Linked DNA regions of Armatimonas rosea. The protein of the gene in region 1 interacts with the protein of each later gene in a pairwise test. Links are inferred from orthologs where the notes say so. Each region holds a gene or a part of one and is shown on either strand. Other genes may lie near its edges.

The links.
Region 2: the proteins of odhB (region 1) and lpdA interact in binary tests that used the Escherichia coli proteins (3 or more experiments, as listed by UniProt). The link is inferred for Armatimonas rosea from one-to-one orthologs.

Annotation. Positions count from the first base shown.
Region 1 is NZ_JACHGW010000003.1:74,215-84,115, forward strand. The notes cover bases 4,655-7,575. They hold odhB (2-oxoglutarate dehydrogenase complex dihydrolipoyllysine-residue succinyltransferase), read right to left. Parts: upstream 6,758-7,575; coding sequence 5,552-6,757; downstream 4,655-5,551. Other genes in these bases: HNQ39_RS15405 (hypothetical protein), read left to right, coding at 4,655-4,968; HNQ39_RS15410 (hypothetical protein), read right to left, coding at 4,953-5,495; HNQ39_RS15420 (2-oxoglutarate dehydrogenase E1 component), read right to left, coding at 6,759-7,575. Outside these bases: HNQ39_RS15385 (virginiamycin B lyase family protein), read right to left, coding at 1-154; HNQ39_RS15390 (MBL fold metallo-hydrolase), read left to right, coding at 419-1,228; HNQ39_RS15395 (glycosyltransferase family 2 protein), read right to left, coding at 1,201-2,178; NAD-dependent DNA ligase LigA, read right to left, coding at 2,325-4,349; more of HNQ39_RS15405, read left to right, coding at 4,504-4,654; more of HNQ39_RS15420, read right to left, coding at 7,576-9,602; HNQ39_RS15425 (O-antigen ligase family protein), read right to left, coding at 9,654-9,901. UniProt on the Escherichia coli protein: E2 component of the 2-oxoglutarate dehydrogenase (OGDH) complex which catalyzes the second step in the conversion of 2-oxoglutarate to succinyl-CoA and CO(2).
Region 2 is NZ_JACHGW010000001.1:712,445-722,340, forward strand. What follows is about bases 2,253-5,168. They hold lpdA (dihydrolipoyl dehydrogenase), read left to right. Parts: upstream 2,253-2,923; coding sequence 2,924-4,414; downstream 4,415-5,168. Other genes in these bases: HNQ39_RS03175 (hypothetical protein), read right to left, coding at 2,253-2,780; HNQ39_RS03185 (GDSL-type esterase/lipase family protein), read left to right, coding at 4,525-5,168. Outside these bases: HNQ39_RS03165 (hypothetical protein), read right to left, coding at 1-1,331; HNQ39_RS03170 (hypothetical protein), read right to left, coding at 1,336-1,857; more of HNQ39_RS03175, read right to left, coding at 1,857-2,252; more of HNQ39_RS03185, read left to right, coding at 5,169-5,547; HNQ39_RS03190 (hypothetical protein), read left to right, coding at 5,619-6,005; HNQ39_RS03195 (DUF1559 family PulG-like putative transporter), read left to right, coding at 6,073-6,891; HNQ39_RS03200 (tetratricopeptide repeat protein), read left to right, coding at 6,907-9,063; HNQ39_RS03205 (hypothetical protein), read left to right, coding at 9,060-9,317; HNQ39_RS03210 (CRTAC1 family protein), read left to right, coding at 9,327-9,896. UniProt on the Escherichia coli protein: Lipoamide dehydrogenase is a component of the glycine cleavage system as well as of the alpha-ketoacid dehydrogenase complexes.

The DNA.
Region 1 (9,901 bases):
CACCCGACGATGAAACTCTTTTAATGGAATCATCGAAAAAGTTGGTGACGTACAGAGTCTGGGCGAGAGCTTGACCCTGGGCAACACTAAGTAGCCCGACTAGGATGGCGACTTTAATTTTTCCTTGGAATCCTAAAACCTGGGACATTTTCATACACTTAAACCTTCCGTATCTCCTCACAAAGTCACGAACGTTACGAGGGCACTCTTGCATACAGTATACCCGTTTGGCACAAAATGTGCAGTTATTTGGCGATCAATTTATGGTGAATGATTTAGAGGGAGTTATCTCAGCGCACGGATGAGACGAACCCGAGATCTATGGTGTGTGAAAATGTGGTGAGAATTTTTTGACACTCTTGCCGATAATACTGCTAGGTAGCCCTGAAGAGGTTATAATCGAGAGTGGGAGCGGTGGGTGAGAATTTTTTTTCTTGGCACAGGGGCCGCTGAAGGATTTCCTGCGGTCTTCAGCCGAACCCCCATTAATTTAGAAGCGCTACGCCGTGGAGGAAAGAATCTCCGGCTACGCTCGGGGATCTTGTTGGACGAGGTGGTTCGGGTTGATCTTTGTCCTGATGCTCTGGCACAGGTGCATAAGTACCCCCACCTTGATCTCGCGGCGATTGAGCACCTTCTTTTTACACACTCCCACGACGATCACTTTGCGGTGCGGGAGCTGCAGTATCTCTCCCGAAACTTCGCTCCGGATCGGGAGCTGCCACTGGATATCTGGGGGAGCCACCAAGTGCTTGTCAAGCTCTGTGGGGAGACACCGCACTTTTTTGAGGAGCCCCCTCTGCGCTATCGTGCGCTGGAGCCTTTTCGTGAGATCGCAGTAGGGCACTTGTGGGTGACACCGCTAGTGGCGAACCACAAGGTCGATGAGCTGTGCTTTAACTTTCTCTTCCGTGACGGGGATACTCGCCTGCTCTATGCCTCGGATACAGGCTGGTACTCAGCGGAGACCTGGGATTTTTTGGCTGATATCTCTCTGAATGCGGTGATTGTGGAGTGCGGCAAGGGAATCTCGACAAATGGCTACACAGGCCACCTAACCCTAGAGGAGTGTATTGCCTTTAAGGAGAAGCTTGCACTAAAGCCGGGCGCTCCGGTCTACCTGACACATCTCTGTCACACGGGCCTTCTGCTCCACGAGGAACTAGAAGAGCACTGCGCCCCGCACGGAATCTCGGTCGCCTACGATGGCTTAGAGTTTGTACTCTGAGCGTCGTTCTGAAAGCCTAGTTTTTCCGAGAGAAGATAGAGCGGTCGGCCTTTTACTTCGTCGTAGATGCGCCCGATGTACTCCCCAATGAGTCCCAGGGTCACCAGCTGTACCCCGGAGAGCAGGGAGAGCACGACGATAATACTAGTCCAGCCGGGCTCGAAGCTGCGGGGGGCCAGAGCATAGCGCACGGCCTGGATTACGCCATAGACAATCGCGCCCAGAGCGATAAAGGCCCCCAGATCGCGGGAGAGCTTGAGGGGCGCGTAGGAAAATCCCGTCACGGCATCCATGGCGAGCTTGAACATCTTCCGAAATGGGTACTTGGTCTCTCCTGCGGCGCGGGCGGGGCGGTCGTACTCTAAGGCGTATTGCTTGAAGCCCACCCAGGCCGCCATACCCCGTAGAAACCGGTGCTGCTCGCCCATGGCGTTGAGTGCATCCACCACTTTCCGGTCCATCAGGCGAAAGTCCCCCGTGTTCTCCGGGATGGCGACACTGGTGAGCCGGTGGAGGAGCTTGTAGAAAAGCGACGCCGTGAGCAGCTTAAAGGCTGTCTCCCCCTCGCGCGAGCGGCGCTTGCCGTAGACCACCTCCCAGCCGTCGTCGCGCCAGAGGCGGATCATCTCCGGGAGGAGCTCGGGGGGGTCTTGCAGGTCAGCATCGAGGAGGACAACGGCATCCCCTGTTGCGTGGTGCATCCCTGCGGTGACCGCGATCTGGTGCCCAAAGTTACGCGAGAGCGAGAGCACACGCGCCCAGGAGTGCTTCTGCGCCAGCTCCCGTAGTTGCAAGAGCGAGCTGTCGCGCGAGCCATCGTTGACAAAGAGTACCTCGACCGTGTCGCCGTCTTTTTCTAGGATAGGCAGGAGTGCCTCCAGCCGCGCCACCAGCACGGGGAGAACTGCCTCTTCATTGAAGATCGGAAAGACAAGCGAGATCAGGGCCATGGGAATATTCTACCGGAAGCACGAGGCTTCCGGCTTAAGAGGGCGACGGGCACCTGCGTGCCCATAGATCCTCTTGGCTGCGAAGGCCGGGTACCCGCTTGTGGGTGGATCACCCTCTTAAGCCCGAAGACTCGTTCCTAGGGGCGTTATTCTTCGGCACTTACGGGAAGCATCGCCGCGAACTCGTCCTCGGTGAGGACGGTGATGCCCAGTTGCTCTGCCTTGGCCAGCTTGCTGCCTGCACCCGGTCCTGCGACCACGTAGCTGGTCTGCTTGCTCACACTGCCTGCCGCGCGTCCTCCGAGGCGCTTGACCGTGGCCTCGGCGTCTTCTCGCGTGAAGAGGGTGAGCGCTCCTGTAAAGACAAAGCTCTTACCGGCGAAGTGGTCCGAGACGGGCGCGGCCTCGTCGCCTTGGGCCACGACGCCCACAGAGCTAAGCTTGTCCAGAAACGCCGTGTTGTTGTCGAGCCAGGTGCGGACACTCTGCGCGGTGGTCAGCCCCACATCGGGGACCTGGGCAAGCTGCTCGACCGTGGCTTCGCGGAGCTTTTCGAGCGTCCCAAAGCCCTGCGCCAGCCGCGACGCCCCACCCTCCCCCACATGCCGAATCCCCAGCGCCACGAGGAGCCGCGCCAGGGTGGTGTTCTTCTTGCGCTCTAGCTCCCCGATCAAGTTGTCAGCGAGCTTCTCGCCCATGCGCTCTAGGGGGAGAAGCTGCTCCTTGGTGAGTGTGAACAGATCGGCTGGATCGCGCACCAAGCCTGCGTCGATAAACTGCGCCAGCCGCTCGCCACCGAGGCCGTCGATATTGAGCGCGTTGCGGCTAACAAAGTACTCCAGGCGGGTCTGGAGCTGCGCGGGGCAGCTCTCCGCATTGGGGCAGCGTGTCACCGCCTCGCCCTCCGCGCGGACCGTGGCAGTCCCACAGGAAGGGCATGTCGCGGGGAGCTTGAAGGGAACGGTCCCCTCGGGGCGCTTGGCGGTGACCACCTGCACGACCTCGGGGATGACCTCACCGGCGCGCTGGATCACCACGGTGTCGCCCACACGGACATCTTTTCGGTCGATCTCGTCTTGGTTGTGCAGGGTCGCGCGGCCCACAATCACCCCGGCCACGGAGACCGGAGCGAGCTTGGCGAGCGGCGTGATCGCGCCGGTGCGACCCACCTGCACCAGAATCTCCTCGACCACGGTCTCCACTTGTAAGGCAGGATACTTATACGCAATCGCCCAGCGCGGTGCGCGGCTGACCTGTCCGAGCTCCCGCTGGAGCGTGAAGTCGTTGACCTTCACCACGACTCCATCCGTGTCGTAGTCCAGCGTGTTCTTCTTCTCCGACCAGGCAGCGACCGTCGCGACCACCTCGTCGATATCCGCGCAGAGCTGGCGCTCGGGGGCGGTGGGTAGGCCCCAGGCTTTTAGCTGCTCCAGCCACCCCCGCTGGCTCTCCGGCTCCCAGCCCGATGCCTCCCCGACCGCATAGAACCAGACCTTGAGCTTGCGTCCGGCCGTGATCCTATGGTCGAGCTGGCGCAGGCTTCCCGCCGCCGCGTTGCGTGGGTTGGCAAAGGTCGGCTCCCCGCTGGCCTCGCGCTCGCTGTTGATTCTCGCAAACTCGCCGTGGGTAAGAAAAGCCTCGCCGCGAATCTCAATCAGGGCGGGGACGTTCTCTCCAACCAAGCGTAGGGGAATGGAGGGGATGGTCTTGAGGTTCGCGGTGATGTCCTCCCCGGTCGCCCCGTCGCCGCGGGTGGCACCGCGCACCAAGAGCCCGTTCTCGTAGGTGAGTGAGACCGAGAGGCCGTCGAGCTTGAGCTCACAGAGATAGGCAATCTTCTCTTGTGTGTCCTCGGGGAGCCCGAGGTGCCGCTTGGCGCGGGCATCGAACTCGCGCAGCTCGTCGGCGGAGAAGGCATTTCCCAGCGAGAGCATGGGCTTCTTGTGGGTCACGGAGCCAAAGGCGCTTGCGGGCGCGGTGCCGACCCGCTGGGTAGGGGAGTCGGGGGTCACTAGCTCAGGGTTCTCGGTCTCGAGCTTCACCAGCTCATGGTAGAGCTTATCGTACTCGGCATCGCTGACCTCCGGGGAGTCGTGGATGTAGTACAGAACATTGTGACGGGCAAGCTCGGTGCGCAGCCACGCGGCGCGCTCAGACGGGGTAGAGGTCATGATGAAATTATACTATGGTGTACGGGGGGAAACCGGAAGCTCCCCCCGATCAGAACGGGGGGACTGGAGAGCGCTTCGTGCTGCGAAGGCCGTTCCGGCCATGGGGCGATCTAAACGGGAGCGGTGTGGCCATGCGGATCGGATAGAATCAGCCATGAGCAACCTACACCAGGCGTTTGTTTTCGATGAGGCCGCCTTTCGCCGCGACCTCGCCCCGATTTTGGATCGCCAAGACACCACCGCCCTGGAGAGCTTTCTCCACGACCATCGCGCGCAGCTCTCCGCCCCAGAGCCCGATAAAGAGCACTTCGCTGCACGCGCCGCGTGGGCACTGTCTGCTTACTACGATGCGACCAAGAACATTGGCCTAGGCAGCGCCGCCTCAAAGTGCCGCTTTGGGCTGATCGACCTCTACCCCGAGGGGCGTGTCTTTGTGGGCGGCGGGGCCCTTCCGGTCGTGCCAGGCGCATTTCAGTCCGCCAGCTATGTCGCCGAGAGCGCCGTGATCCTAGAGCAGCTCCGCGCCGACTTCCCGCTCAAAGCCGCTATCATCGACCCCGTTCTCGCCATGCTCCACGCCGCCACCGCCGAGGGCAAGGGGCTCTACTTGCTTCTCTGAGTCTTGCGTTTGGGAGCCTTGCGGCGCTGCTGGTACTCCTCCCACGCCGCATCTAGCTCGTCTGTATGTTGCTCGGTGTTGAGAGCCGCCTCAATCGTGTACATCACGGCGGAGACCAGCTTTTGTGCGCGGCAAAAGCAGTAGGTTTCGTCGTGCTGGACATACCAACCCTGCCTGGATTGGTGCCGGAAGAAGAGTATCTCGGTGGACGTGACGAGCTCCAGTTCCACCCAAGCGCCAAAGCACATAGGCCCCGGGTGGGGTGGCCGGTAGTCTAGCGGGTGCATCGCGACACTGGCCAGCGCTTGCAGGCAGGTGGTACTGAAGACTTCCGAGATGCGAACCGGCCAGGTAAGCTCGACTTCTGGCCCACCTAGGTGCTGCGAACCGATCGCCACGCCCACAAAGTCGCCTTGCCACTCCAGAGTCGCCACATATTCTGTCAGAGGCCCGTGGTGACCAAACGACTCACGAAAGCAGAGGCGCTCGACATCGGTGGGATCGAAAAGCGGGGGTTGCCAGGCCATGGACATAAAAACAAAGCCCCCCTTCCTGGTGCGGAAGAGGGGCCAAGGTCGGGAGACTAGCCTTCCAGGAGAAGGGTCTCTGGGTCCTCGATCAGCTCTTTGATCTTCACCAGGAACCGGACCGCGGTGCTGCCGTCGATGATGCGGTGGTCGTAGCTGAGCGCCAGATACATGATCGGGCGGATGACGATCTCATCGCCGACCACGACGGGGCGCTTGACGATATTGTGCATCCCCAGAATCCCGACCTGCGGGTAGTTTAGGATCGGGGTGGAGAGCATGGAGCCGAAGGTTCCGCCGTTGGTGATCGAGAACGAGCCACCGGTCAGGTCGGAGAGGCCAAGCTTGCCCTCTTTTGCCTTGCCCGCCAATTCTTTAATTTTCTTCTCAATTGCGGCGAAGCTGAGCTTGTCGGCATCGCGGATGATCGGGACGACGAGGCCATCTTCCAGCCCGACCGCGATCCCGATATCGTAGTACTTCTTGAGGATAATCTCTCCGCGGGCATCGTCGATCTCGGCGTTGACCATCGGGAACTGCTTCAGAGCGCCGATAGTCGCCTTGGTGAAGAAGCTCATGAAGCCCAGCCCCACGCCAAAGCGGCCCTCGAAGTCGGTCTTGCGGCGTGCGCGTAGCTCCATGACCTTGCTCATGTCCACTTCGTTGAAGGTCGTGAGAATAGCGGCGGTGTTCTGAGCGTGCTTCAGGTTGGCCGCGATGGTCTTGCGCTTGCGTGCCATCGGGATACGCTCGATCGGGCGGCCCCCCCCGCCCCCGTCCGACGGGGGAGCTGGAGCGGGAGCGGCAACGGGCGGCGCGACTGCCTTGGGCGTCGCAATCTTCGCCTCGACATCGGCCTTGCCAATCTTGCCTGCAGGGCCAGTGCCTGCGACACCGTCGAGGGGGACATTGTTGGCCGCTGCCATCGCTGCCGCAACCGGTGTGGCGTCTGCTCCCGCACTTGGAGGAGCAGGGCTAGCTACGGCTGAGGCTCCCCCACTTGTGGGGGCGGGGGCGGCGGTCGCGCCGGCTTCCAGAACGCCGATTGCTTGGCCCACGGCGACCGTGGCTCCGACCTCGGCGAGGATCTGGGTCAGGACCCCGTCGGCGTCGGCCTCGATCACCTGGTTGACTTTATCCGTCTCCAGCTCAACCAGTGCCTCGCGCGCCTTCACGGCCTCACCCGGCTTCTTCAGCCACTGTGCCACCGTCGCCTCGACGATAGACTCGCCCATCTGGGGGACCACTATTTCAAGCGGCATTCTACTTTGCTCTCTTTCTTGCAGGGACATTGAGGAACGCCTCAGTGGCGATCCGGTGCTGTTCGGTGTTGTGGGTGGTCTGGGAGCCCTCGGCGGGGCTCGCTTCCTCAGGCCGCCCGATGTAGCGTGGCTTGAAGCCCAGGAGCTTCTCCAGGCGAGGCGCGACAAAGGTCCAGGCGCCCATGTTCTGCGGCTCCTCTTGCAGCCAGACCACTTCCTGCACCGACGGGTAGCTGGCGACAAGTGCCTCTAGGTCTTCGCTGGGGAAGGGGTAGAGCTGCTCCACACGGGCAATCGCCACGCCCTCCGCCGCGAGATAGTCCGGCCGCTCGGTGTACTGCGGGGCCGCACCATAGACCAGGTCGTAGTAGACCTTCCCTGAGCAGAGCACCAGGCGTGTCACGTTTTTCTTGCGCCCTGGGTCCCGGGTATCGTCGAGGACCGCCTGGAAGCCGCCCTCGGCAAGCTCGGTGACGGTCGCGGCGGCGCGGGCGTGGCGCAGGAGGCTCTTGGGGGTCATCACCACGAGGGGGCGCGGGTCGGTCTTGAGGGTCGCGGCCTGGCGGCGGAGCAGGTGGAAGTACTGCGCGGCGGTCGAGCAGTTCGCCACCCGCAGGTTGTCGCCCGCACACTGGAGCAGGAAGCGCTCCAGGCGCGCCGATGAGTGCTCGGGGCCGGCGCCTTCGTAGCCGTGGGGCAGGAGCAGGACCACGGTCGGGTTTTGTTCCCACTTGGCCTTGCCGCTGACAATGAACTGGTCGATAATCACCTGCGCGCCATTGACAAAGTCGCCAAACTGCGCCTCCCAGAGCACGAGGGTCCCCTCGGCGTGCACGGAGTAGCCGTACTCAAAGCCCAGTGCCGCGGTCTCAGAGAGGGGTGAGTTGTAGACCGCCAGGGATGCTGTCGCGCCGGGAAGGTGCTGGTGGGCGCAGTAGGTCTTGCCGCTTTGGATATCGTGCCAGACAAGCTGGCGCTGGGTGAAGGTACCGCGCTGCGTGTCCTGGCCGGTCAGGCGGATCGGCGTGCCTTCTTCCAGAATTGATGCGTAGGCCAGCGCCTCGGCGTGGGCCCAGACAATCTTACGCTCGCCATCCAGGGCCGTGCGCCGGCCGCCCAAAAATGCCTTCTCCAGCTTGCTGTCGATCGTGAAGCTCTCGGGGACCGCATTCAGGAAGGCATTGGTTGCGGCGAGGCGCTCGGCGGGAACCGCCGTGGCCACCTGCCAGGGATCGCCCTCGGTGTGGGGGTGGTCCTCGTGCTTGGGGTAGCCGGTCTCCAGCGCGATCGCCTTGGCCTCTTCCAGCCGCTGCCACGCCGCATCGCTGAGCGCCTTGACCTCCGCCTCGGTGAGCAGACCACGCTTCACCAGCTCCTGGCCCCACTTGGCGTAGAGGCGCGAGAACGAGCGAATCTTCTCGTACATCCGGGGCTGGGTGAAGGCGGGCTCTTCCTGCTCGTTATGCCCGAGCCGCCGGTAGCCGACCAGGTCGATCAGGAAGTCTTTTCCGAACTTCTGCCGGTACGCCACGGCCAGTCGGGTCACCGCCAGACACGCCTCGGGATCGTCGGCGTTCACGTGGATAATGGGGATCTCAAAGCCCTTGGCCAGGTCGCTGGCGTACATGGTCGAGCGGCCATCGGTGGGGTTGGTGGTGAAGCCGATCTGGTTGTTGGCGATGATATGGATCGTCCCCCCCACCCGGTAGCCCGAGAGCTGGGAGAGGTTCAGGGTCTCGGCGACCACGCCCTGGCCGGGGAAGGCCGCATCGCCATGGACCTGTACGGCAAGCGATGCCAGGATATCGCGCTTGGGCTGACCGGCACTGTCGCGGCTCTCTTGCGCCGCACGCGCCCGCCCGACCACGGCGGGGTTGACAAACTCCAGGTGGCTGGGGTTGGGAGCCAGTGTCACGGGCATCGAGACCGAGCCGCCGTTCTTGTAGGTCAGCCGGAAGCCCTTGTGGTACTTCACATCGCCCGTGTAGGCATGGGTCTCGCCGCCGGAGCCCTCGAGCGCATCGATGGCGCGGGGGTCGGTGGGGAACTCGGCCAGGATCTGGGCGTAGGGCTTGCCCAGCACATGGGTGAGGACATTGAGACGCCCGCGGTGCGCCATGCCCATCACCAGCTCACGGGTTCCCGCCTTCGCGGCCTCGTGGATGAGGGTGTTGAGCACGGGAACCAGCATGTCGATCCCCTCGATGGAGAAGCGCTTCTGTCCCTTGTAGGGCTGGACGCGCTCCAGAAACTGCTCGAAGCTATCGACCGCCGTGAGCTGCTCCAGAAGCGTCTTACGGTCCTCGTCGGTGATGGTCGCAAAGTAGCGCTGGCTCTCGACCGCCTCGCGGAACCAGTTGCGCTCCTCCGGGATCTGGATGTGGTCGTCTTCGTAGCCCACCGTGCCGGAGTAGACTGCCCGGAGCCGGTTGAGCGCTTCGAGCGCGTTGGCCGCGCCCTCCGCACAAGGACCACCGACCACGCTGGCCGGTAGGGACGCGATATCGGCCTCGGTGAGCCCGTGGTAGCTCAGGGAGAGCTCGGGGTCGCCGGGGGGAGGGTGGATGCCGAGCGGGTCGAGGGTCGCTTCGGAGTGGCCCATCTCTCGGACGAGCCGTGCGATCCTACCCACCCGGACGATCACCTCGACCTGGTTGGCAGTCAGGGGCTCGGGGGCGGGGCTCCCCGTGCTTGGTGGCGCACTCGGGGGGCTATCCGGGGAGAAACCCTGGCTAAAGAAAGCGCGTGTCTCTGCATCGACGGAGGCAGGGTCGCGCTGATATTGTTCGTACAGATCAAGGGCGTACCCGGCGTTGGGGCCATGGAAATCCAGCAGTGTCTTCATTCGTTTACCGATTTATTATTGTACCGCGTCGATGTTCTCGATAGATACAGGTCAAGGGAAGAACTTCTCTAAGCGTGCCAGAGTTTCTGTTTTTTCTTGGCTGCGCTCGGGAAGATGGCTCATCGCGGTCTCAAAAAGGGCGAGCAAGCTGGCGTGCCGCGTGCGCCCCCGCTCCAAGGCTTTGGCCGGATCGGTCTCCACGACATTGTATGCCTGGAGCTGGTAGATTGGTTCCGTGTAGGAGTGGGCGACAATAATATCGGCGCACTTGCCCCAGTCTCCCAGAGCGGCGTAGGCGT
Region 2 (9,896 bases), on another replicon or contig:
AGCTTGTGAGGAACATCGAGGGCGGTCATGGGCTCGGGGAGCACAAAGACGATCCGATCGTAGCCTGGGGTGAGCGCTGAGGAGAGAACCGTGACGCGGAAGGCGGGGTAGGTCTTCTGGAGCTGTTCCTGGAAGGCGAGGCGCTCGTGGCTGTTCTTCGCGGGCACAAAACCGATGGCGTCTAGCTCCACCGTGCTGTGGTGGACCTTGAGACTCACGGGAGGAAGGGCTGCATTGGGTTTGGGAGCCTCGCTACGGGAGACAGCAAGATAGACACCTGGTGGGTCTTTTTCCCGCGTAAAGGCGTAGGCATTGTCGATGCGCCATCCCCCACGCTTCACCTGTTCAATCACCGATCTCTGGAAGGCGTTGGACGAGAGTTTGGACAGCAGCTCCTGCTCTTTTGTGGAGTAGACCACCGGAGTTTTCTGGGCCAGGAGGCGTGCGGTGTGGAGGCTCTCTAGCTGCTGTAGGAGGCTCAAGCGCCCCTGTGCCGAGATAGGATACGCCAGCTTGAGTGTGGATGTCCCTGGCTTATCTAAGGAAGCAAAAAACGAGATTCTTGTCTCGGGGAGCTGCCTCTGAAGTGTTGCCTTGAGCTCGCGCTCGGCAAGCTCACGTGGCTGTGCGAGGAAAAACTCGGCGCTGGTCGAGTAGAGAGTGACTTTTTCCTGGAAGAAGAAGGCGATTGTGCTCTCCGTACTGTGCGTGTCTTTTGCGAGGAGCTGCACAAAGTAGGGAGGGTTGAGCGCCGACGAGTCTTTCTTCTCCAGCTTCGATACGGTAAACCGATTCGCCGCCAGCACTCTGAGGTGCTCTTGGATACTGGCTTTGAAGGCATCGTCCAGAGCGAGCGTGTCGAGCTCGGGGGAGGGCTTTCCCACCAGCTGCTCGGCAGCGCGCTGGAGCGTGGTGAGCGTCTCGCGGTACCAGGCTTTGGGTGGGGTTGCCACCGTGCTGGTGAAGCTCAAATTCGCGATATTCCTGCCATCGCTTGAGCCCAGATAGAGCTGCTCCAGCCCCGGAAAGGCCGTCGCAAGCTGTTTTTTGAGCGTCTCACTCTGGTCGTAGAGCGCATCGCTGAGGGGCACATTTAGGTGGAGCTTCACCTGAGCTGGCTGAAAGACCACCACGAGTGTGTAGGGAGAGCCCGGGTGCTTGAGCTCGACCACGCCACGGGTGTTTGCCGGTGCGCTTGCCTGGCTCAGCGTGTAGCCGAGGCGCTTGAGCTCGGCCGCGGCGGCTTGAATCTCGGGCGCGAGCGTCGCTAGCTTCGCCTCCGGAGTCTGTGAGGGAGCCCAGATAAAGGCGGGGAGAGGGAGAGGAGGCATGGCTCTATCCCCTGATGTCTTTCTCGCCGTTGAGCAGTTTATCGGTCTCCTCACCGACGGCATTGACAAAGTAGATCAGGTCTTTGAGCGTGGTGGAGAGCGTGTCGCCTTTCTCCGAAGTCTCTTTCAGGCCTGTGGCATCGAAGTGTACCCCGAAGCGAAGCGCCCAGACTCCCTTGGTGTCTTTAAAGAGATAGAACTCCCCCAGCTTCTTGGACTGCGTGAACACTTTGCGTATCGTCGCTTCATCGGGTGGGGTATCTTTGTTCACCCAGACAGTCGTGTAGATCGTGTGGGTAACCAGGCCACCGGGCTTGCCGGGGGCAATGGTGACAAAGATTTTTTGCTGGCGGTTGTTGGGATGGTCAAAGAGCAGGGCGAAGCTCAGACCGCTTTGACTGAGCTCGTACCTGAGGCTCGTGGCATCCAGGGCACTCTTCAGGCGGGCTTTGGTAGCATCGTCGGCCTGCGGGGGCGCGACACATAAAGCTAAGGCAGCTAGGGCGGGAAGAAAGGGTGTCAGCATCAGAGTTTGTCCTCCTGGGCGGGGCTAAGTTCTTTTTCCAGGTTGTCTGCGGTGCCTGCCACCAAGTTCAGGTACTCCTTGAGGGTCTCGGGCAGTGCATGGGTGGCAAGTGTGGCCCGAAAGCGAATGCGCCAGTTTTTTTGGTTCTCGTTGGGAGCCTCTAGCACCAGCCCCCCGATCGTAAACCGTCTCTGAAACACACTCAGGAGCTGCTCGGCACGGGGGGGCTCTGGGGAGTCGTAGCAGAGTGAGTAGAGTTCCTGCACCTTCAGTTTGTTGTAGGTATAGACCTCTTTTCGGATATAGGCTGTCTGGCTGCGCTTTGTGTCGCTGAAGTTGTACTTGAGCTTGTAGAATTTGCCGATATCGGTGTTGCTCAGCCTACTTTCTTTGAGTGTTGCGCCCAGTGGATCGCTTGGTGCGGAGACGGGGGCCTCGCCACGGTTTTGCTCGATCAAAGTGAGCGCTTTTTTCGTCTCCGCGAGCGCGTCCACGACGTTCTTAGCCGTTGCTTCAGAGAGCTCTACCTGCACGCTGGCGTAGGTCTTGCCATTGGACTCGTAGCAGCTGAGTATGATACTTGGGCACTTCTCTTTGAGCAGAGGGCCGTAGCGGGCATACGCCGCCGCCTTAGCCTCTGGCACCAGAGTCTCGCGCTCCACTGTGCTATCGTCTTCTGTGTAGAAGGTTAGGGAGATTTTTTCTTTCCCATCGGGCGAGAGGAGGTCTACCGTGGTGGCGCTTCCGACAAGAACGAGATCGTCTTCTTCCACACGAGTGCGCTTGTAGCCCGCTTTCTTGAGTGCCGCTAGAGTGTCCTTATGGGTGCTGGTGAGGGGCATGTTTTTTAGGTCGGCGTCCTCATCGAGACGAGGGATCGTGTAGATCAGAGCAGGTAGGGTGGGCACAATGGGTAGCAACATCACTCTCTCCTTAGTTGTGTCTTGGTTAGGTTGCATTATATGCACCAACGTTACGACAGCGTTACAGGTGAGGTACACTAGTTGGGAAAATACCAGGGGCCGGGTTTCCGGCCTTTTTGTCTGTCTGGAAGGAAGTTAATGCAATGAGCGGGAAGGCGAACTTTGACCCGTCGAAGGATGCGGATGTTGTTGTGATCGGGGCGGGGCCGGGCGGCTATCCGGCGGCCAAGCGTGCGGCGCAGCTGGGCGCGCGGGTGGTCTGCATCGAGGCGGATAACCCGGGAGGCACCTGTCTGAACTGGGGCTGCATCCCCACCAAGACCATGATTGGCTCGGTCGCGGCGCTCCATACCCTCAAGCACGCCAAGGACTTCGGTCTCACGGCGGAGAATGTCGGCTACGACTTTGGGGCTGTCATGGGCCGCAAGGATAAGATCGTCACCGGCCTCAACAAAGGGGTGGAGTTCCTGCTCAAGAGTGTCAAGGTCAAGCATGTCGCCGGCTACGGCAAGATCCTGGACAAGAACACGGTCGAGGTGACCAAGGCCGATGGCTCGGTGGAGAAGATCACGACCGCCAATATCATCATCGCCACGGGCTCTGTTCCCAGCAAGGTGCCGATTCCCGGTGTGGACAGCGCCGATATCTGGGTGGACAACGCGACCGTCAAGGCCAAGAAAGCCGCGGGGACTCTGGCAACCGGTGCGCTCTGGACCAGCAACGAGGCCGTCAGCGCCAAGGATGTCCCGGGTGAGCTTGTCATTGTCGGGGGCGGTGTCATTGGGGTGGAGTTTGCCTATGTCTACGCCGGCCTGGGCTCGAAAGTGACCGTGCTGGAGTTTCTACCACGCATCATCGCCAACCTGGATGAGGACCTCTCCAAGGAGCTGACCAAGAGCCTCAAGAAGCAGGGGGTGGCCATTCAGACCGGTGTCAAGGTCACTCGTGTGGAGGACAAAGACGGCAAAAAAGAGGTGTTCTTTGCCGGTGAAGACGGCGTGGAGAAGAGCCTGCCTGCCGATGTGGTGCTGATCGCCACGGGCCGCACGCCCTTTACCACCGGCCTCGGGCTAGAGAACGTGGGGATCGCGCTGGGCTCGCCCAAGGGCCGCGCGGCGATCGCGGTCAACAACAAGCTGGAGACCAGCGTCCCGGGCATCTACGCGATCGGGGATGTGATCGGCTCCGGGCTGGCGCACACGGCCACCGCGGAGGGGCTTGTCGCGGCGGAGAATATCTGCGGCCATGCGGCGACCATGAGCTACAAGGCGATCCCAAGCTGTATCTACACCGAGCCCGAGGTGGCAGCTGTTGGCCTCACCGAGGCGCAGGCAAAAGAGCAGGGCTACGAGGTTAAGACCGGGACCTTCCCCTTCCGCAACCTTGCCAAGGCCATGGCGATCAACCAGACCGAGGGCTTTGTCAAGGTGGTCGCCGAGGCCAAGTACGGTGAGATCCTGGGAGTGCATATTATCGGCCCCCATGCCACCGACCTCATCATGGAGGCGGTCGTGAGCATCCAGCTGGAGAACACGGTCGAGGAGCTGATGAAGACCGTCCACTCCCACCCCAGCCTCGCCGAGGCGATGGGGCAGGCCAATGAGGATGTCAAGGGCCTGGCGATCGACAAGTAGCATGGCCGGGGACTAAAAGCCCCGGCAGCAGGTTAGGAGCGTCCCGTGGACGCGTGAAACGCGAGCCGTTTCCGCGGCCTCGGGGCGCTTTTGGGGCAAGGGAGCCTTCTATGTGGTCAAGAGAGCTTTGTTTCTTCGGGCGCTGGGACCTACGCGGCAAGGAGCGGGCTGTCACGGTCAACAGCGGCAGCTATGTCAAGGCACGCTTCTCGGGAAGTAGCCTCACGGTGAGCTTTGATCTCTCCCTCAACAGACCCCACTGCGAGTGTACTAAAGAGGGCTCGTACCCGACGATCGCTTGGCAGATGGATGGAGGGGAGTGGCACGAGGCCGAGCTCGCCGCTAGCGTGACGCTGGCGGAGGGGCTGGGCAAGGGAGCGCATACCGTGATGCTGATGGTGCGCGGCCTCGATGAGCACCAGAGCCGCTGGAGCCCGCCGCTGGTGGCAAGTGTCACCTTCACGGGCTTTGTTACAGAGAAGCTAGAGCGGGCGCTCCCGCAGTGGAGAAAGCCCAAGCTGACGATGGAGTTTCTGGGCGACAGCATCACCGAGGGTGTGATTGTCAACGAGGGGCGCGCGGGTGTGCTTCCGGGGATTCCCTTTACCTGGCCCTGGCTCGCGGATGCGCGGCAGTCGTATGCGGCGCAGACCGCGCTCGCGCTGGGGGCGGAGTGGCGTCAGGTAGGGTTTGGCGCGACGGGCCTCAAGCGGGTGGGGAGCGGTGGGGCACCCGGAGCGCTGGATGCCTTTGACTTTGTCTACGCGGGCTGTCCTCGTGACCGCTGGCAGCCCGATATCGTGGTGATCAACCAGGGAACCAATGAGTCGTCGATGCCACCGGTTGACTACCAGCGGCTCTATGCCCAGTATCTGGCGCAGATACGCCGTGCCTACCCCAAGGCAAAGCTTGTCGCGCTACGGCCCTTTGTGGGAGCGCAAGAAGCGCCGATCAAGGCCGCGGTGGTGGAGCGAAATGCGGCGGGAGACTCTCGGGTCTACTACCTAGACAGTGCCGGCTGGTACGAGGGACCGCTCCATCCCACGGTTACCGGGAGTGCCGCCCTGGCAGAAAAACTGGTACGTGCGCTCGAGGCTCAGGTGCTTCCGCACGAGGCTGTTGGGCGGGCTTGACAAAATCTAAGCGTTTAGATAGACTATAAATCTGGGTGAACAAAGACGCTGTTTACTAAACTGCTACGAAAATGAAGCAACCAAAACGGAATCCACTTCTTCTCTATATGGCCGCAGGTATTGCTATTCTCTTCTCCGTGTTGATGACACGCTCGATTGAGAAGCAGAGTGCGGGTGTTGAGTTTGAGCTGGAGCCCCTGAAGAAGCCTGGCACGGTGACGCCACAGGGGGACAAGATCTATGCCAGTAGTGGACGGGTACAGCCGGACCCTTTTGCGGAACCAGAAGAGGCCCGAAAATACATGCGTAAGATTGCACTGCGGTACAATTCTTATCGGGAGTTACCTGAGGCAGACCAGCGGCTCTTTCGAGGGCTTGGTGGTGGACAAGGGGAGCTAATCTACGCTTTCATGCGTAAGGAAGCACTCCACCTTAAAACAAGCACGGGAACAAAGTAGGGTGGCCAAGGGGGTCATACACACTGCGGATTGCTCCGCAAACTGTTTCAACAGAGAGGTATTTTTTATGCGTAGAGGTTTTACTCTTATCGAGCTCCTCGTCGTGATCGCAATCATCGCGATTCTGGCGGCAATCCTCTTCCCTGTCTTTGCACAGGCACGAGAGAAGGCTCGGCAGACGGCTTGTATCTCCAATGGTAAGCAGATCGGTACTGCGACCATGATGTATGTACAGGACTACGACGAGACCTATCCTTGTGGGTGGGGATCTCAGGACAGCGGCCGCACCATGTGGCGCAACGTCCTCCAGCCCTACATCCAGCGTGCGAAGACCGACCAGGTGGACATGTACAACATGGCCGGTGCAAGCCGCAACTCGGTCTATGTCTGTCCCAGCCAGCCCGGCTCGCCGGCGGACTACGGTCCCACGTCGTATGGCTACAACTACCAGGGTGGTCTGACCCAGGGGTGGCGCGACTACGGCGGTGGCCAGGGTGGGTTCCCCGGAGCCAGCATGGCGGGTATCAACCAGCCGGGCAACCTGATTGCCTATGCCGAGTCGGGTGAGGTCGGCGGACCGAGCAAGCCCCTGGATCCCTTCTTCAACGACGGCTCTCCGGGCTGGACCGGCTGTGGTGGTCAGGAGACCTCTCCTTACCGCTTCAACCCTGAGGTCTGGAAGGAGCGCTGGAGTGTGGACTGGGGTGTAGGACAGCCCGGTGGTGAAGACTGGGGTGACTGCCGCAACGGTGGTCGCCGCCCCATGCCGCGCCACGCCAAGATGTGGACCGCGATCTTCGCCGATGGCCACACCAAGGCGATCCCTGCCAACAAGATGCGGGAGATGGGGCCCAACAACCCCGTTAGCATGCTGCACAACAACTAGTACTGCTCAGGCATCATGCCCGAAAAAAACACGACCATGGGGGGAGCGAAAGCTCTCCCCATTTCTACCAAGAAGATATTTTTTCTCAGCCTGCTGGGCATCACGATTGTCGCGGCGGGCTGGGGAGTTCCGCGCCACCCCGCCGTCCTGGAGTGGCGCTATCAGCGTATGTCTCTCGCGGAGCTTGCTAAAGCACGGGGAGCACGCCAGGACGATGTCGCACTCTTGTACTACCATGCTCTTGCCCTGATTCGGCAGGGGCGCCTTGTGGAGGCCGAGCCTCTCCTTGCGATTGCGGTGGAGAGAGAGCCCCGTGAGCCCCGCTACCGCGATGCTTGGGCCAGGGCGCTTCTCGATCGTGGGTTTGTCTCCACGGCGTTTGGACAGCTCAAACAATTTGTGGGGACACAGCCCCAGCTCCCCGAGGCACACTATCTGATGGGCCGCTTCTACCTGACCCAAGGTGCGATGGATAAGGCCGTCACCGAGCTGACCGAGGCACTCCGGCTACGCCCACAGTACCCTGACGCCCACAGCCTCCTCGCCGCTGCCCACGAGGACCTGGGAGAGCTTCCCCTTGCCTTAAAAGCCGCTCAAGACGCAGCCCAGCAGGCCCCGGATGCGGTTGCCAACCAGCTCCTGCTCGCCTCGCTTCTGGAGCGCACCAACCAACCCGAGAAAGCACGTCCTGTCTTTGAGCGTGCTCTACAGCTTGCTCCCCAAGACCCCGTGGCAATGCGGGAGGTGGCGCGCTTTCTCAGTGACCAAGCACGGACTGCAACCGACCGTGAGCGAGCTCTCGGCCTGGCGCGTGCTGCCCAGCAGAAAGCCCCCGAAGACCTCGCACTCAATGGGCTCTTGGGAGGGTTGCTCCTGGCCCAAGAGAAGCCTGCGGAGGCGGTGCCGTTCTTACTGAAAGCGGCACAAGGCACTCTCGATAATCCCGTGTTTGCACTCTCGCTCACTCAGGCCTACCGCCGGTTGGGAGAGACGACGCAGACCGCGCAGTGGGAGAAAGAGTACCAGCTCCGCCGCACCCGGGAGACGCGGCGTAAGCTCCTCTATGAGACCCTGAAGACCCGGCCAAAAGACCCGGTAGTTCATGAGCAGCTTGCAACGCTCCTGGCGGAGACGGGTAATGTCGATGGCTGTCTTCGGCACTTTGCGACCGCACAGCAGCGGCCCAGTGATGCGGTCTCCGTGCTGATCGCCGCGGCCAATGCACTCTCCAATGCGGGAAAGGGCAAGGAGGCGACTCCGCTGGCGCGGCGTGCTGTTGAGATGACAACCTCCAATCCCCTGGCCCATGAGGCGCTAGGAAACGCCTACTTGGCCCAGGACATGCTGATCCAGGCGGGCCAGGAGTACCAGGTCGCCTCAGGCTTCTTGCCATCGCTACGGGCGAAGCTGGAGAAGAAAGTCGCCGACTTTAATGTCAAGCGCGCCAAGTACCCCACCACTGCCGAGCAGTCGTTCCAGCGGGCACTGGAGCGGGAGCGCTACTACCTCGGGCCACAGAAGATCGGCGACGATGTGGAGGAGCTAGCCAAGCGCGCCGTGGACCAAGCCCCCCAGAACACGACCTACCTCGCCTATCTGCTCCGCCTCCAGATGGCACGAGGGCGCCGCGACGAAGGCCTGCAGACTGCCCAAAAGCTCCTGGCGCTCGCGCCCACCGATCCCAATGCCCATATTCGCTACGCTCTCTTGCTGGAGGAGAAGGCAAGCACGCCCCAGCAGCTGGCCGAGGTACAGGAGCACCTGAATGCGGAGACCAACCCGACCCACCTGGATGCCGACACCAATGCCCTGCGTGAGTACGGTCTGGGGCTGGTCGCGCTCAAGCAAAAAGACGCCGCCGTGGCGGTGCGCTGCCTGGAGAACGCCATCAAGCTCGACCCCGAGCCCCTGACGACCTACTACAAGCTGGCCCAGGCACACCAGCTCGCCGGCAATACCACCGCGGCACAAAAAGTTCTGGACTATCTCAATGTCCTCCGCACGGAGCAACAAGCGGAGGCGGATGCACTCAGCGCAGTGGGGAAAGACCCCAGCAACCCTGTGCTCTACGATCAGGCGGCTGCTCTGTTTCGGAAACACGAAAAAACAGCAGAGGCAGTCGCTATTGAAGCCGAGGCGAAACGACGCTTTGGGAAAGGAAAACAACCATGAAATACGGACTCCTAGTGGTACTTTTACTCGCCGCACTGAGCGTGCTGGCAGGCTGTAGCAAAGAGGCAACGAAGGCGGAGGATGCCCCCGCCTATGCCAAACAGATGCAGAAGGGCGACTCTAGCACCGCATCGACCCAGTACGCGACTCAGTACGGGCAGTCGGGGGCGATGCGTGGCCCGGGGGCAATGCAGGGCAGAATGCAGGGGAGCTACGGGCAGAGGCAGGGCGGCTATGGACAGCAGGGACGGTAGGTAGCCTGCTTGTCGAACCTACGTCGAGCCTTACTTGGAGCCGCTGCGCTCTCGCTTGTTCTCACGGGCGGGAGCTGTCCGCGCGCGAAGTCGGGGGAGGGAGCCACTCCCCCGGCCTCGGCGACCTCGCTCTTTCGTGAGGTCGCGGAGTCGGCAGGGCTTCACTACAAGTGGACCATTCCCGGCAAGCGCCCGCTCACGATCTTGCAGACCATCGGCAATGGCTGCGCCTTCCTCGACTACGACAACGATGGCAACCTCGATATCCTCTTGGTAGGAGAGAGGCTGGCACTCTACAAGGGCGATGGCAAGGGGCACTTCACCGACGTGACTGCCGCCGTCGAGCTCGCGGACCTCAAGGGGCACTTTCTGGGCTGCGCGGTGGGCGACTACGACGGCGATGGCTACGACGACCTCTATATCTCGGGCTACGAGGAGGGGAAGCTCCTGAAGAACGCGGCGGGGAAGGCATTCACCGATGTCTCCGCCGCCGCAGGAGTCACCCCACAGCCCTGGGGGACCAGCGCCGCCTTCGCTGAGACACGCCCGGGGAGCGGGGTGCTCGATCTCTTTGTGGGA